DNA from 2 places in the Paenibacillus sp. FSL H8-0260 genome. Region 1 is predicted to be linked to the other one. Evidence: predicted binding sites of a transcription regulator. Region 1 holds the regulator's gene; the other holds the start of a gene.
The links. The regulator Rex, encoded in region 1, represses fermentation and respiration genes when NADH is low (regulators of the CRP and FNR family bind a similar motif). The targets are predictions, from matches to a motif close to TTGTGAAATATTTCACAA.

Region 1 (7,504 bases):
CCCTTGTCCCATTGTGCCACCGCCGATGACACCAATTTTCTTGAAATTCATAAAAAAGTCTCCATCCTTTCAGGTATCTATACTTTTGTATTGTACCTTGTCTGTCGCAAAAATTTATAAAGCCCGACATATAATGATATCTTAGCATGCCTGAAAAGTAAAAAAAAATAACCAGCATAAATATTTATGCTGGTAAACGCACGCTGTCACGAAATTGACATCGAAATTGCTCTCCAGAGAGCACTTCTTCCTTCATTAAAATGTCAAGGGAGTAATCAAATACATTTCGTTGCTTTTCAAGGTGGTCGTGAGTACGTACCATCAATTCATCCAATATTTTACTGTTTTCCTTCATAAGCTCTTCAGTGGTAACCATTTCCAACTTGGCGATACCCAACGAAGTCAATCCGGATTTCATCATGGTTTCGACAATATTCAGGGCCTGATCAAAATCGCCACGCGAACCTGTGCTTCGTCCGCCATAATACATTTCTTCTGCAGCCGCTCCACCAAGTGCGATCATAATCTGATCTTCTAGATAATCTTTGGTGTACAAATACTGCTCTTGCTGAGGATTGTGACGTACATAACCAAGGGCTTGCCCCCGCGGAGTCAGCGTAACCTGACTAACACTTCCCGGACGAAGCAGTTCTGCCATAATGGCATGTCCCAATTCGTGGATTGCCACCCGTTTTTTCTCTTCGTGGTTAGTTTCTCTGTCCGTTTTTTCCCCCATCATAACCTTGTCAATCGCCATCGACAGATGCCGCTGCTCAACCTCTGTCAATTCCTCACGCATCATATAAATTGCTGCCTCATTCATAACACTTTCGAGCTGAGCACCGGAAAAACCATAGGCTTCTTCGGAAATTTTGTCGAGGTTCACATTGGCATGAAGCGGCTTATTTTTGGCATGTAATTCGAGAATCGATCTGCGGCCTTTTTTATCAGGCATGTCCACTTGAATATGACGGTCAAACCGGCCAGGACGCAGCAATGCTGAATCAAGCATTTCTTTACGGTTAGTGGCTGCTACCAGTAGAATGCGTGGTGTTTCGTTGTTATAGATCCCGTCCATCTCAGTCAACAGCTGATTCAAGGTCTGATCATATTCTCGTTGCTGTCCGCCTTCACGCTTACCGCCAATTACGTCAATTTCATCTATGAAAATAATAGCGCTTTGCTTGTTTTCCTTAAGGGCGCGGGTACGGGCATCCTTAAACAAATCGCGGATACGGCCGGCACCGACACCTACGTACATTTCTACAAACTCACTGCCTGATGCTGCAACAAATACAGAGTTCGTATAATGTGCTGCTGCTCTAGCCATAAGGGTCTTACCTGTTCCTGGAGGGCCTGTAAGCAGAATCCCTTTCAAAGGCCGAATCCCGAATTTGCTGATTTCCTCATGCCGGATCAAAAAATCCAACGCTTCACGAAGCTCCTGTTTTGCATTGTCTTGCCCGCCAATTTCTTCAAAAGTAAGCTTTGAAGGTCCATCCTTCTTGCGTTTCTTCCCGGCACCTGCATTTACCGCAAGTCCGCCTCTTAAATGAGCAATGATAAGTAAAGCCGTGAGCATCCCAGCAGCAATTACAATCGGGAATATATTAATGCCTAGAAAAGCCATGAAAATAAACAAGACAGGAACAAATCCGATTAGAATTTCTTTAAGGTATTTAGGCATTATTCCATACCCCCAATGTCGCAGGTTTTCGCGGCAAAATAATAAATTTGCTTTCTTTTCCATTACTCAAGCTTACATAGACATTATTGTCGTCAATTTCTGTTGAGGCTATCACATTTTTATATTGCGGATATTGCGCTTTGAGTCCATCAAGTTCTGTGGGTATAAGTGTATATTTACGGCTCTCCATGGCTTCAGCTACAGAGAACATCGCTTTATCCCAGTATTCATCCAGCAATTCACTGGAGTTCTGTTCTACATCAAGTTTTAGTGTACGTCCATCAATCATCGATTTTCCTTCTTGGGAGACGTACTGAACCAGCTCACGTAATTTCGTGCCTGGCTGGAGATCAAGTTTCAAAGTGACCTCATTGCGGTTAATACTGATATGAGAATTATTGACGCCCTCATATTGAGATACAATCTTCTGAAGTGGTTCCTGCATTGCAAACTGACGATACAAAAAGAAGCCACCAAACAATAGAGTAGCCGACAGTAGAGACGTTATCAGCACAGGTACAAGACGTAATTTCAAGAAACGTCCTCCTCTCAAAGATGACAAAATATAAAGCTCATTATAATAATTTATAGCTACTTGAGAGCTCATCAGAGAGACTGAAGTCTCTTATTGCTGTTCTAATTACAAGTAGTAGTATATCACAGGTGTATATACTAATTTCAAAATAAATGTGAATATATTTAAAATTTAATTTTTTAAATATTTCCATCAATACCAAATAAATTCCTCACTTTCGACAAAACCGGCCTTGATTTTTAATCAATCGGCCTATTTTCGTATGTGAATTTAAGAGAATATTCGATGATAACCACCCATTCAGTATATCACTTAGTATATCACTTTTGTACATCAAATAAATGTAAACAAGCGAACTTATTATAAGTTCGCTTGTTTACTATGACACCCTTAATTTCCTTATGTTCAGCTTAACTTTTAGGTAAACTGTAACCTTCGCCCATTCGGGACCCATCCGAAAAGCGATAAAATTGATAATAATACCGACCGCTCTGTTTATAAAAAAGCTGCCAAGCATACTCTCCGTTATATACTCCCGGCAGCAAGCGTTCAATCGTTATGTCCGGAAGATCAGCTTTGATAATGCCGCGTATTTGGGCTTCCGAGGTTCCTTTACTTAGTTCCTCAGCAAACACTGCGTCGTCGCCTTCAGCAAATTTTCCATCTACCGTAAAGCGGACCCAGACCATAAGAGCAGTCCCGGCTTCATTTTTCCCTGTTAATACCCAGTACACTGCATTTTCATCCCAAACCGATTTTTGTGCTTTGGTTACCTCTGTTAGACCCGCTCTGGTTTTGGCAACATCCTTAGCGATATCACGCTCGTTCCATTGATCTTTCATAATATAGGCATAGAACTGGATAAGTCCAAACCCCAGGAGCAGAATCAGAACTGACCCCAGGAGGATCCATTTTTTCCTTTTCTTCAAGGTACAGCTCCCTTTCTAGTAATATATCTTTTTTGATTATATAACACACCCGCGTGTTTATCCAAAATTTCATAATTTTCTAGGTTTCCCAGCCTTAAAAATACACAAAAGGCCGCAACTTTTGCTAAAAGCAAAAAGTCGCAGCCTATTATTTATTCGTTATTCTCCAGACTTAACGCTTCAATAAACCTTCGAAGGCTTCTTGCGCTTTACGCCGGATAGCTTCCTCATCCAGGGTTAAGCATTGTCCATGCTTGATGACCTGTTTACCATTCACCCACACATGCTCAACATCCTTAGCGCTAGCAGAGTAAACCGCATGAGACAACAGATCTGTGTGTGGCAGCAAATGCGGCTGATCGATATCAATAGCAATGAAATCTGCTTTCATCCCTACAGCAAGTCTGCCTACATTATTTAAAAAGATGGACTGCGCGCCATATTCTGTAGCCATACGCAGAGCCTCTGGAGCTGGAACAGCCGTTGGATCACCGCTGACACCCTTATGAATGAGAGCTGCAAGCCGCATCTCTTCAAACATATCCAAGTTATTGTTGCTTGCCGCGCCATCCGTGCCAAGAGACACCTTCACACCAGCTTTTAGAAGATCAGTAACCCGAGCCACTCCGCTAGCCAACTTCAAATTACTGCCCGGATTATGAGATACACCCACATTATGGCGAGCCAAGATCTCAATCTCTTCATCATTTAAATGAACACCATGTGCAACTATCGAGGGACGTGTGAACATGCCAAGCTTCTCTAAGTGAGCTACAGGACGCAACCCGTAATCCGCCACATTTTGTTCCACTTCACGTTTCGTTTCGGACATATGCGTATGCATCGGTAAATCCAGATCATGCGCTGCCTGCACGAACTTAACCAGGAAGTCCGGAGGGCAAGTATAAGGGGCGTGCGGCGAGATCATAGTAGTAATTCTGCCTTCAGCCTTTCCATGCCAGTTACGGGCAAAAGAAATCGCTTCCGCAAGCTTGTGATTCTGTACATCCTCTGGACATAACCCGATCACACCACGCATCAATACGGAACGGATACCTGATAACTCAGCTACCTCGGCTACTCGGTCCATATGATCATACATATCGAGGAAGGTCGTAGTTCCACCCTTCAGCATTTCCAATACAGATAAGGAGGTTCCCCAGTATACATCATCACCGGTGAACTTTTCCTCCATTGGCCACATCTTCTCCTGAAGCCACACTTGTAGCGCTAAATCATCTCCATATCCACGCAGCAAAGACATCGCCGCATGACCATGTGTGTTTACAAGTCCAGGCATGAACAGCAGACGGCTGCCATCAACCACTTGCACTCCAGCTTCCATCTGAGGCTCTTCTTTTCCTATGTAAGTGATTAAATCATCTTCAATAGTCATATATCCACTCAGAACCGGCTCATCCGTTCCCGGAGTCAGAAAATACCCGCCCTTAATTATCGTTTTATTGTTGTTCATGTTCGCTTTCTTCCTTTCCATCCCGCAAGTAATAAGCAAGACTTTGCAGATCAGTTGTAAAATCAGCTGCATGCACCCGGATATTCGGTGGTGTCTTCAGAATCACAGGGGCAAAGTTCAAAATCGCTTCAATCCCAGAAGAAATGAGAATATCTGCTACATTTTGAGCTTCTGAATCAGGTACGGTAATAATGGCAATGCGAATACCTTGCTCACGAATCGTGCTGCCTAGTTCATCCATCGGTTGCACAGTAAGGGAGTTGATCTTACGTCCAACCTTAGGAGCGTACGAATCAAATATAGCCGTGATTTTCATAGTATCTTTAAGATATGCATTGTAATTAGACAAGGCATGTCCGAGATTACCTGCTCCAACTAAAGCTACATTAAGCTGTTGATCCAGCTTCAGGATATGACGGATTTTCTCAATAAGATACGTTACATCATAGCCGATACCTTTTCTGCCGAAGTCACCAAAATATGCTAAATCCTTACGAATCTGTGCGGGATTAAGATCAAGCTTTTGTCCAAGTTCCTGAGAGGAAACTGTTAATATTTCGCGATTCTGGAGATCATTCAAAAAACGCAAGTACACAGGCAGTCTGCGAACAACGGCTTCTGATATTTTATCCGATTTCATATTTTTCCTCCTAAAAATAGTAATGTTCTTGTGAAAATCCATATTCAAACGTCTACCTCTCCTTATTAAGGACGGTACTGTAACACACCGCCCTTAAGGATAAGGAGGAGCTAAACTGAAGACGAGCGTTTTAAGAAGCGCCGCCATCCTCTAGCCATTCCGCTATGCGAGGGACCATTTGATCAGTAAGCATATGCTCCATTTTGGGACCAGGCAATGAATAAAGGAAATACTTCCCGTAATGAGATTCAATAACCCTTGTATCATAAACAATAACTATTCCGCGATCCTGCGCCGTGCGAACCAGTCTTCCGAATCCCTGCTTAAAACGAATAACCGCTTGAGGAACAGATAATTTCATGAACGGATTCTTCTTCTGGGCCTGTAATAACTCCGACTTCGCTTCCGCCAACGGGTGATTCGGCGGTTGAAACGGAAGTCTCACGATGGCCAGGCAAGTCAGTGCTTCACCTGGAATATCTACACCTTCCCAGAAGCTGCTCGTCCCCAGCAATACGGATGCTGCACTGTCCTGAAAGCGGCGGATCAGCTTGCTCCGGCTGCCACCTTCCACGCCTTGACCAAGCACCGTAATCTCTTGTGAGGCTAAAGCCTCTTTAAGCGGATCATATACCTGACGCAGCATTTTATAAGAAGTAAACAGAACCAGCATCCGCCCACGTGTTGTTTTAGCAGCTTCCGATAATGACTGTACGAGTGTATCGACAAATCGAGCATCGCCCACACTGCCCTTCACACTAGGAAAATCACGCGGTATAACTAACAGTGCCTGCTCGCGATACTTAAAGGGAGAAGGAAGAAGTGAGGTCATTAGACGTCCTTCTTCCGCAGCTTCGTTAAGTCCGAGATTATCAATCATAAATTGAAAAGATTTATCTACAGACAGCGTCGCCGAGGTAAGCACGATGCTTTTTTTCTTATCGAAGAACAACTCTTTAAGCTGGCTGCTAACATCCACAGGGACAGCATACATCTGCAGTGATTTGCTGCGGTAATTCCCATTTGCCTCCAGCCAATATACTACATTATCGTCATTCAGCCCCATAAAGAATCTTACTTGCTCACGGATGGAAGCCAAATCCTTAAATAAACCGCTAATATCAGTAACAAGACTGTCTGCTGAGGATTGGCTTTCCTGGTCGCGCATCTCGTTAAGCATTTTATCACCCTTACGGATGATGTCGCTTAACGTCAGATTCATAGTGTTCTCTAGTGCAACCAATTCATCCCAATCCTTCGGCTTACGGGCGGGAATCAAACGCATAACCAGTTGTCCCGCTTCCCCTGCCCCTGCATCACTGCGTTCCGGCAAAAGGCTGAACAGCTTGTCGCTGAGTGCATCCCAGGTTTCTTTGACGGTAAGCAGATCCGGGTAGATCCGATCGATGACTCCGCTCCATTCTGAAGCCTCTTCACTGCCTGACGACTGTAATATCTGGCGCAGAGCAGGAAGCTGTCCGTTTCGGCTATCTTTATACAGCCGCGATAATGTGTGTGCCACAGTGAAATGCTTCATATGCATGCCAAGATGTTTACCAGCCACATCTTCTAAATGATGTGCTTCATCAATGACAAGATGCTCGTAAGCCGGAAGCAGCTGGTGCCCAGCCTTAACATCTGCGAATAGCTTGGAGTGGTTCGTAATAACCACGTCAGCAATCCCAGCTTCATGCTTGGCCCTATGATAATAACATTTGCGGAACCAAGGACAAGAACGGCCCAGACAGGAATCGGTATCGCTTGCCACCGTCTCCCAGAAATCACCGCCCCGGCCGCTTAAATTCAGCTCTTCATCATCCCCTGATTCACTTTGAGTGAGCCATACAATCATCTGAGCGGCAGTAAGCGCATCTTCCCTTGGGCTTATAAAGTCCTTTTTATTAATTTTATGCTCAAACTTACGCAGACACAAATAATGCCCTCTTCCCTTAAAAATAGCAGCTTTAAACGGAAAAGGAACTACCTGCGTTAACAAAGGGATATCCCGCTCGCGCAATTGGTCCTGCAGATTAATGGTATGAGTGCTGACCATGACTTTTTCATTGGTGCGAACGCTTTGATAAATGGCAGGCAACAAATAACCGAGCGATTTACCGGTTCCTGTGCCCGCTTCGATCAGTAGGTGTTTGTCTTCGGCAAGTGCCGTCATCACCTCATTGATCATAATATCCTGAGCTTCCCGGCTTTCATACTGCGGTAATGTGTCTTTAAGTCGTTT
Region 2 (7,504 bases), 300 kb from region 1:
GATCTACGTCTTCTGGAGCAGTCTAAGCCTTGTAAAGAGTACAAAGATCAGAATATACAGATTTATCAGGAATGGATAGCCGCCCCTGACCTTGTCCTCAAATGGAACGGAGGCCTAACAGAAGGCAGATGGATGACTGGTGTTTATATGGATCACTCCCGCTTTGCTGGTTTAGGACCTTATTTGAAGGACGCAAAGGGTAAGCGAACGTATATGCAGGCTTATGTTCAATAGAAGATACAGATTTTAGTGTCAGGTCGATTGTGGAGATTTATCTCCATGATTGACCTGTTTTTGTTATCTGCTATTTTCAGGGCAGTAATTAGAATTAAAAAATTAATAGAAAGGATTTAAAGTAAAATAATGGGAAGTTAAGCCGATATATAGGTTAGATACGCGCTCCTTTTACTTAAGTATTTAAAGATAAAATAGTACATAAAGATCTGGAATGATGAGTCGAAGAGTGTAGCACATTGGATGGTCTAAGTGTAAGAACTGGAGGTCATGAATGGCAAGCTTCATATTGGGAGAGGGCATTCCTTTTTGGCAAATGGGGAGTCTGTTCAAGCGGCAGGAAAGCTAAAACTTAATAATCAGGGACAGGTCCGAAGCATATCTAACTTATCCGGTCACTATACTCCTTCAATTGAGCAAGCAAAATTATTCTCACAAGTTCTTGAGCAAATAGGGGTGAAAACTAAAAATGCATGGCTTGAAATATACACCATAGAAACAACTCCTTCAGGTTACGTTAATACAAATGAACTTGTTAAGATTTCTAGTATTCAGATAAAGTAGGTGATGAACGTGGAAGAGATAAAACAGATGAATAAAGATATTTTTAAAGGGAATTTATTAAAAACTATTGAGGAAATATCAAGAAAGAAAGGATTGATTTTTACCGATTGTAAATTTGTTATAGAGCCTGTGAAAGAAAAAGACAAGCCGCTAAACGGTGCAGATGATATGATGAGGCTAAACATTTTAAGTGAAGAAAACATTGGGAATAAGCAATTAACGCTGGATAAAACTATAAATATACTTTGTGGACTAGAACCATTAGTACCAATATGGATAGATGTAATCTTCATTGAAATGAATGAAGACACGGCTATTTATAAGTTGCGGTGCAGTTTAAGGTTTAGAAAGCCGACTTTATTAAGAAATGCAGAAACTGGACACGCTCCTTTTAAGGCTGTAACAGAAGAAACTTTTTAAGTATTGCTCAAGTTTCTTCTTTTGGTGGGGCTACCGAGTGCCTAAGTAATCTATTATTCAGCCAATAACACATATAATACCTGTATAAAATTTCGTCATTTCGTTTGTACATACAATAATGCTTGGTAATTTTAACCTAAAGTACGCTAAAGCGTTATGTAAACAGGTTGATTGTGGTCAGAGATCACCATAATTGACCTTTTTCGTTCAACAAAGAGATACAATTTTCGTGAGTACAATCACAAGTCAAAAGTCCTTTCAGGGTTAAGGTGAACAGGTAGAAAAGATTTTTTTCAGAACCTGATCACATATCCCGAGGAGGAACTATTATGGAAACTAAACTACCTAATGATAGAATTTCGGATTTACAGCATACGCAATCGGTGCAACCTGGATTTACTCCAGATGCCCTGGTAAAAGATATTGTGCTGCAATTCCCAAAAGCTGCGGATTATTTCAAGTCCAAACGGATTGATTTCTGCTGTGGAGGCGCCAAACCTCTTGCTGAAGCAGCTGTAGAGCGTGGACTAGATCAAGAGATGATCATTAGTGATCTCAACAAGCTGTTCGAGGAATATCCGGTACCTCAAGAAGAACTCGCATGGAACACAGCACCTTCTGCAGAGTTAATCGAGCATATCGTGAGTAAACATCACCATTACCTGCGGGAAGAGCTGCCCCTGATTAGCCAAAATGTAAGCAAGGTATACCGGGTTCATGGCGGAGATTCCCCCCATTTAGAAGAGTTATATAGTTTGTTTAATGCACTTAAGGAAGATCTGCTTCAGCATACAGCTAAAGAAGAGGAAGATGAGTTTCCAAAATTATTAGCGTATGATGCCAATCCAAGTGAAGAAGGGCTGACCATACTTCGCGAGGCATTAATTGAACTCGAGAGTGAACATGACACAGCAGGCGATATATTGAGACAAATACGCAAAATAACAGCTGATTTCACCCCACCGGCTCATGCTTGTACAACCTATCGTTTGACTTATGCCCGGCTAGAGGAGCTGGAGAGCATGACTTTTGAACATGTTCATCTGGAGAATAATATATTGTTCCCTAGATTCCAGTAGAAAAAATGAGTTTCATAGAGTCCCTTAGGGGACTTTTTTTATATTTGAGAACAAAGCTTATTTACGTTATTCTTAAATAGACAGTATGCATAACTTACTACAAGCCTGAGACGCTGTGTGGTCATTAGGCGGGACAAGGCGGTGTCACTATGCCCACGAAATATATGTGGAGGTTGTTACTAGGATTAGTCATCGTATTCATAATAGGTGGGTGTTCCACTCTTGCTGACATTAATAATGAAGGGAATAATGGCTTAGCAGGATCAGACGGGCCTACGCTTTCGCTTATCGTTGCGGGAAATGACTTGCTTACCAACCCTTTGGACAAGCAGCTTAGCGAGAGCTACAGAAAAGGGATAACGATCTTTGACCTACTGAAAGGTAGTGGGAAGGCCACCTTTTCTGAGGATAACACAAGCATTCTAACGGTAAATAATATTTCACTCGGTCCAGGAATGAATTGGGAGCTGCAAATGGATGGGGGGACCATTGGACCTGAGGATTGGGGTCGAACAGTCGGGCATGAATCAAAATTAGTAATTACGGCGATGTCTAAGGAACAAGAAGAACCCCTTCAAATTGTGTTGTTGACCGTGAATGGTGGAAGTGAGCAAGTGAATTTGAATCATTCATATGTTATGGGATTTACTGAAGATTTAACAGTGAGAGGTTTGTTGAAGAACAGCAGTGTGGTGCAGTTAACCGAAGACAACAAAAAGGTGTTATCCATTGGTGATTATACTCCTCTTAGCAATGAAGTTTGGAAGATGAAGGTGAATGGGAAGCAGCTGCTTGAGAATGGAATGGACATGAAGCTTAGAGTGCAGGATGAATTGGAGATTTTATTGGCTATACGTTAAAAAAAAGTACATAAATGCCAGATCTACGGTTGCTCAGAACCCGTGATCTGGCTTTTTTTATTGGAAGTTATAACCTAATAAAGTTGCCTTACTTTTATGTGAAAACATTCACATTTAATGTGACTGTAATCACAATCTCTCTTAAATTTTGAAATGTATAATTCCATTATGTAGAAGAGAAGTTGAAGCAAAGTTCAACAAACGGATAAGAATGAGGAGGCACCTAACCATGGCAGCGAAGAGAGAAAAATTAGTATTAGTCGGCAACGGTATGGCAGGCATAGGTACGCTAGAGCAAATATTGAAGCTAGGTGGAGCTTATGACATTACGGTCTTTGGAAGCGAACCTCATCCCAATTATAATCGGATCATGTTGTCCTATGTTCTCGAAGGGAGCAAAACCATCAACGATATCATCCTAAACGACTGGAATTGGTATGAAGATAACAACATTACCTTGCATACAGCAACAACAGTTACACGAATTGACGAGCATTCTAAGCAAGTAATTGCGGATAACGGTATGGCTGTTTCTTACGATAAAGTGATTATTGCAACGGGTTCGAATTCATTTATTTTACCTGTACCTGGTTGTGATAAGGAAGGCGTTGTGGGTTTCCGGGATATTGCAGATTGTGATGCAATGCTGGCTGCGGCTAAACAATACAACAAAGCGGCGGTAATCGGCGGGGGTTTACTTGGCTTGGAAGCGGCAAAGGGTCTTGTGAACCTTGGCATGGACGTTACTGTAGTGCATCTGATGGAAGATCTAATGGAGCGCCAGCTGGATCGTAATGCCTCCTCTATGTTGCAAGCTGAGCTAGAGCGTCAAGGCGTGAAATTTGCCATGGGCAAACAAACAGTAGAATTGACCGGGGAACAGAGAGTAAGTGGATTACAATTTAGTGATGGCACTTCACTTGCGGCTGATTTTGTAGTTATGGCTGTAGGCATCAAACCGAATATAACTGTGGCAAAAGAAAGCGGAATTGCTGTTAATCGTGGGATTGTAGTGGACGATTATCTGCAGACCTCTATGCAAAATGTATATTCCATTGGCGAATGTGCCGAACATCGCGGAGTTTGTTACGGATTAGTAGCTCCGCTATTCGAGCAGGGGATGGTTCTAGCTAAACATCTCTGTGGAAGCGATACAAACCCATATGAAGGTTCTGTTGTCTCCACCAAATTAAAAATTTCCGGTGTGGATGTATTTTCTGCAGGTGAGTTTATGGATTCCCCTGGACATACTGTAATCTCAAGCAAAGATGAATGGAAGCGAACCTATAAGAAAATTCTGCTCAAAGACAATGTCATTGTTGGTGCAGTCCTGTTCGGCGATGTGACAGAGTCGGCTAACCTGCAAAAGTTAGTAAAACAAGGCGCTGTAATGACCGATGAAATTTATACAGAGGTTATGAGTACGGGCTGCTGCGGAAGTGGAGCCAAAAAGAGTACATCCGTAGAAGCGATGGCGGACGAAGAAATCGTTTGTGGCTGTAACGGGGTTACGAAAAAAGCGATTGTGGATGCGGTCATAGAAAATGGTTTTACTACTGTGGACGAAATAAAAGCATGTACAGGAGCGACGCGCTCTTGCGGAGGTTGTAAACCGGTTGTAGAACAAATTTTACAATTTGTCCTGGGTGATAGTTTTGAGCAGTCTGCCAAGCAAGGAATTTGTAGTTGCACAACGCTTAGCCGGGATGAGATTGTTGCTGAGATTACAGCTAAAGGTCTTAGTACTACTAAAGAGGTTATGCATGTACTGGGTTGGAAACAAGAGGAAGGCTGCTCTAAATGCCGTCCGGCGATTAACTATTATCTGGGGATGATAAATCCGGATACACATCAAGACGAGAAGGAATCACGCTTTGTTAATGAACGTATGGGAGCCAATATTCAGAAAGACGGAACCTATACCGTTATTCCACGCATGTACGGCGGGGTAACGACACCGGAGGATTTGAAGAAAATCGCTGATGTCTCCCTTAAATATGATGTGAAAGTTGTTAAGGTGACTGGTGGGCAACGCCTGGATCTAATCGGGGTGAAAAAAGAGGATCTGCCGAAAGTATGGGAAGAGCTCGATATGCCATCAGGTTATGGTTATGCTAAGTCGCTACGTACCGTTAAGACTTGTGTGGGTTCACAGTTCTGCCGTTTCGGCACACAGGATTCGCTGGGAATGGGCGCGCTCATAGAACGTAAGTATGAACGTCTTGATTTTCCTGCCAAGTTTAAAATAGCTGTCAACGGCTGCCCGCGTAACTGTGCGGAATCCTGTACGAAGGATATTGGCATCGTCGGTAATGATGGCGGTTGGGAAGTGTTTATCGGTGGTAACGGTGGGATCAAGCCACGGATCGCTGACTCCTTTTGCAAAATAAAGACCGATGAAGAGTTGATCGAAGTGTGCTCCGCTGTGATGCAATATTACCGTGAGACCGGCAATTATTTGGAGAGAACCTCCGAGTGGGTTGAGCGTATGGGACTTGAGCAGATTCAAATGGTCATTTTGAATAATGAAGATAACCGCAAAGAGCTGGCCGCACGGATTGACTTTGCTCTGACTCAGGTTACGGATCCTTGGAAAAAAATGCTCAATGACAGCAGCACTCGTACTGCGCTTTTTGAAGAAACAAGAGTCTAGCGGATATAACGCACACAGAAGGGGAGAGACCAATGAATAAGACCACACAAACGTATGCAATAGGATCAGTACAGGATTTCCTGCTGCAAATTGGCCGCGTAGTGATTGCTGGAAATGTTGAACTGGCTGTGTTCCGTGCCTCTGACGGAGCCATCTATGCAGTAGAGAATCGCAGTCCTCATCCTAAGGGGGGCCCGCTTGCTGAAGGGATCGTGTCAGGTCACTATCTGTACGATCCACTGTACGATTGGAAAATCGATCTGCGCACGGGTGAGGTGCAGGCACCAGACCAAGGTAGTGTGGTGACTTATCCAGTCACACTGGACGGAGAGAAAGTTACAGTGAGCATGTAGACACCGAAGAGTGTAGTAATAGATTTAATAGAAAACGGTGGGGTGGAGTATTATGTTTACGCAAAGTGTGGAGAGCATCGTAGAGACGGCAGTCAGTAAGCGGGACAAAATGAATGAAAGCTTGCCAAGATATTTTCTAGCAGCCCTATTGGCAGGTGCTTATGTAGGCATTGGGATTATCCTTATTTTCTCCCTAGGAGCACCGCTAGCGGCTGCCAAATCTCCCTTCCAACCGCTTATTATGGGCACATCCTTCGGCATCGCCCTGACGCTTGTAGTATTTGCAGGCTCAGAGCTGTTTACCGGGAATAATATGTTTTTTACTGTAAGTACACTGGCAGGCAGAACCAGTATCTGGGATACCGTTAAGAACTGGATTCTTGTATTCATCGGGAATGTGGTAGGTGCAGTGATTTTAGCACTTTTAATTCGTGGGACTGGGTTGTTCAGTGCTGCGCCGCCGGAGCATTTGATTTTTACAGCTGCTGCTAAAAAAATGAGTCTCCCGTTCTCTGAGCTGTTTTTTCGTGGAATCCTATGTAACTGGCTGGTCTGTTTAGCGCTATGGATGTCCTCACGCGCTAAAAGTGAATCTGCTAAGCTAATCTTAATCTGGTGGTGTCTGTTTGCCTTTATCGCAAGCGGATATGAGCATAGTGTGGCTAATATGACTCTGCTTAGTGTTGCTGTGTTGCTTCCAAATCATCCGGAAACCATTACGATAGCTGGATGGCTGCATAATATGATCCCTGTAACTTTGGGGAATATCATTGGTGGAGGCGTATTCGTCGGTATGGCCTATTGGGTGATCTCACCAGTGCGTGGTGCTCGCAACAACCGTTAAGATCCATTTTTAATTAACTATATTAGAGCTGAACCGATCTTGGGTTTAGCTCTTTTTTTGTTGAATATAAAAAAAAGACACCTGCATTAGGCGCCTTGGACCACTCTATTTTATATTATGCAGAATAATTGGGTCATGTATGTTTCATTGAGGTGAATAGAGGGTATATTATAACGGAATTAGATCCGGCAGATTTCGTTCGGACACAATTCGCAGTGGCAAATTTCTTGCAGCATGCCAAGGTCCTTGATGACAATCATACCGTTCTCATACTCAACAGCATCTTTTTTACGCAGGTCGCTCAGCATCCTGTTAACACTTTCACGAGTGGCACCGATCATGTTGGACAAATCTGTATGCGTAATTTTTTTGTTGATAAGGATATTCTCACCGTCGCTGCTCTTCTCACCGTAGGTGTTGCCAAGACGAATGAGCGTGGAGCAGAGTGCACCTGGTTTGCCGTACATCATTAGATCACGGAATTTAGTTTGGGTGAG

Region 2: nirB (nitrite reductase large subunit NirB) is a predicted target of Rex. The motif match lies at 3,254-3,271, and genes of this name have one in related genera.

The regions. Positions count from the first base shown of each region.
Region 1 is NZ_CP150298.1:4,686,860-4,694,363, forward strand. Features, by position in the region: gene MHI51_RS20870 (3-hydroxyacyl-CoA dehydrogenase family protein) at 1-51, opposite strand, end outside; gene MHI51_RS20875 (AAA family ATPase) at 185-1,687, opposite strand; gene MHI51_RS20880 (hypothetical protein) at 1,680-2,222, opposite strand; gene MHI51_RS20885 (DUF5590 domain-containing protein) at 2,633-3,151, opposite strand; gene MHI51_RS20890 (amidohydrolase) at 3,324-4,625, opposite strand; gene MHI51_RS20895 (redox-sensing transcriptional repressor Rex) at 4,612-5,265, opposite strand; gene dinG (ATP-dependent DNA helicase DinG) at 5,396-7,504, opposite strand, start outside.
Region 2 is NZ_CP150298.1:4,984,146-4,991,649, reverse strand. Features, by position in the region: gene MHI51_RS22280 (hypothetical protein) at 1-234, shown strand, start outside; gene MHI51_RS22275 (hypothetical protein) at 505-798, shown strand; gene MHI51_RS22270 (hypothetical protein) at 826-1,218, shown strand; gene ric (iron-sulfur cluster repair di-iron protein) at 1,602-2,297, shown strand; gene MHI51_RS22260 (hypothetical protein) at 2,447-3,157, shown strand; gene nirB (nitrite reductase large subunit NirB) at 3,387-5,810, shown strand; gene nirD (nitrite reductase small subunit NirD) at 5,843-6,163, shown strand; gene MHI51_RS22245 (formate/nitrite transporter family protein) at 6,216-7,007, shown strand; gene MHI51_RS22240 (Crp/Fnr family transcriptional regulator) at 7,187-7,504, opposite strand, start outside.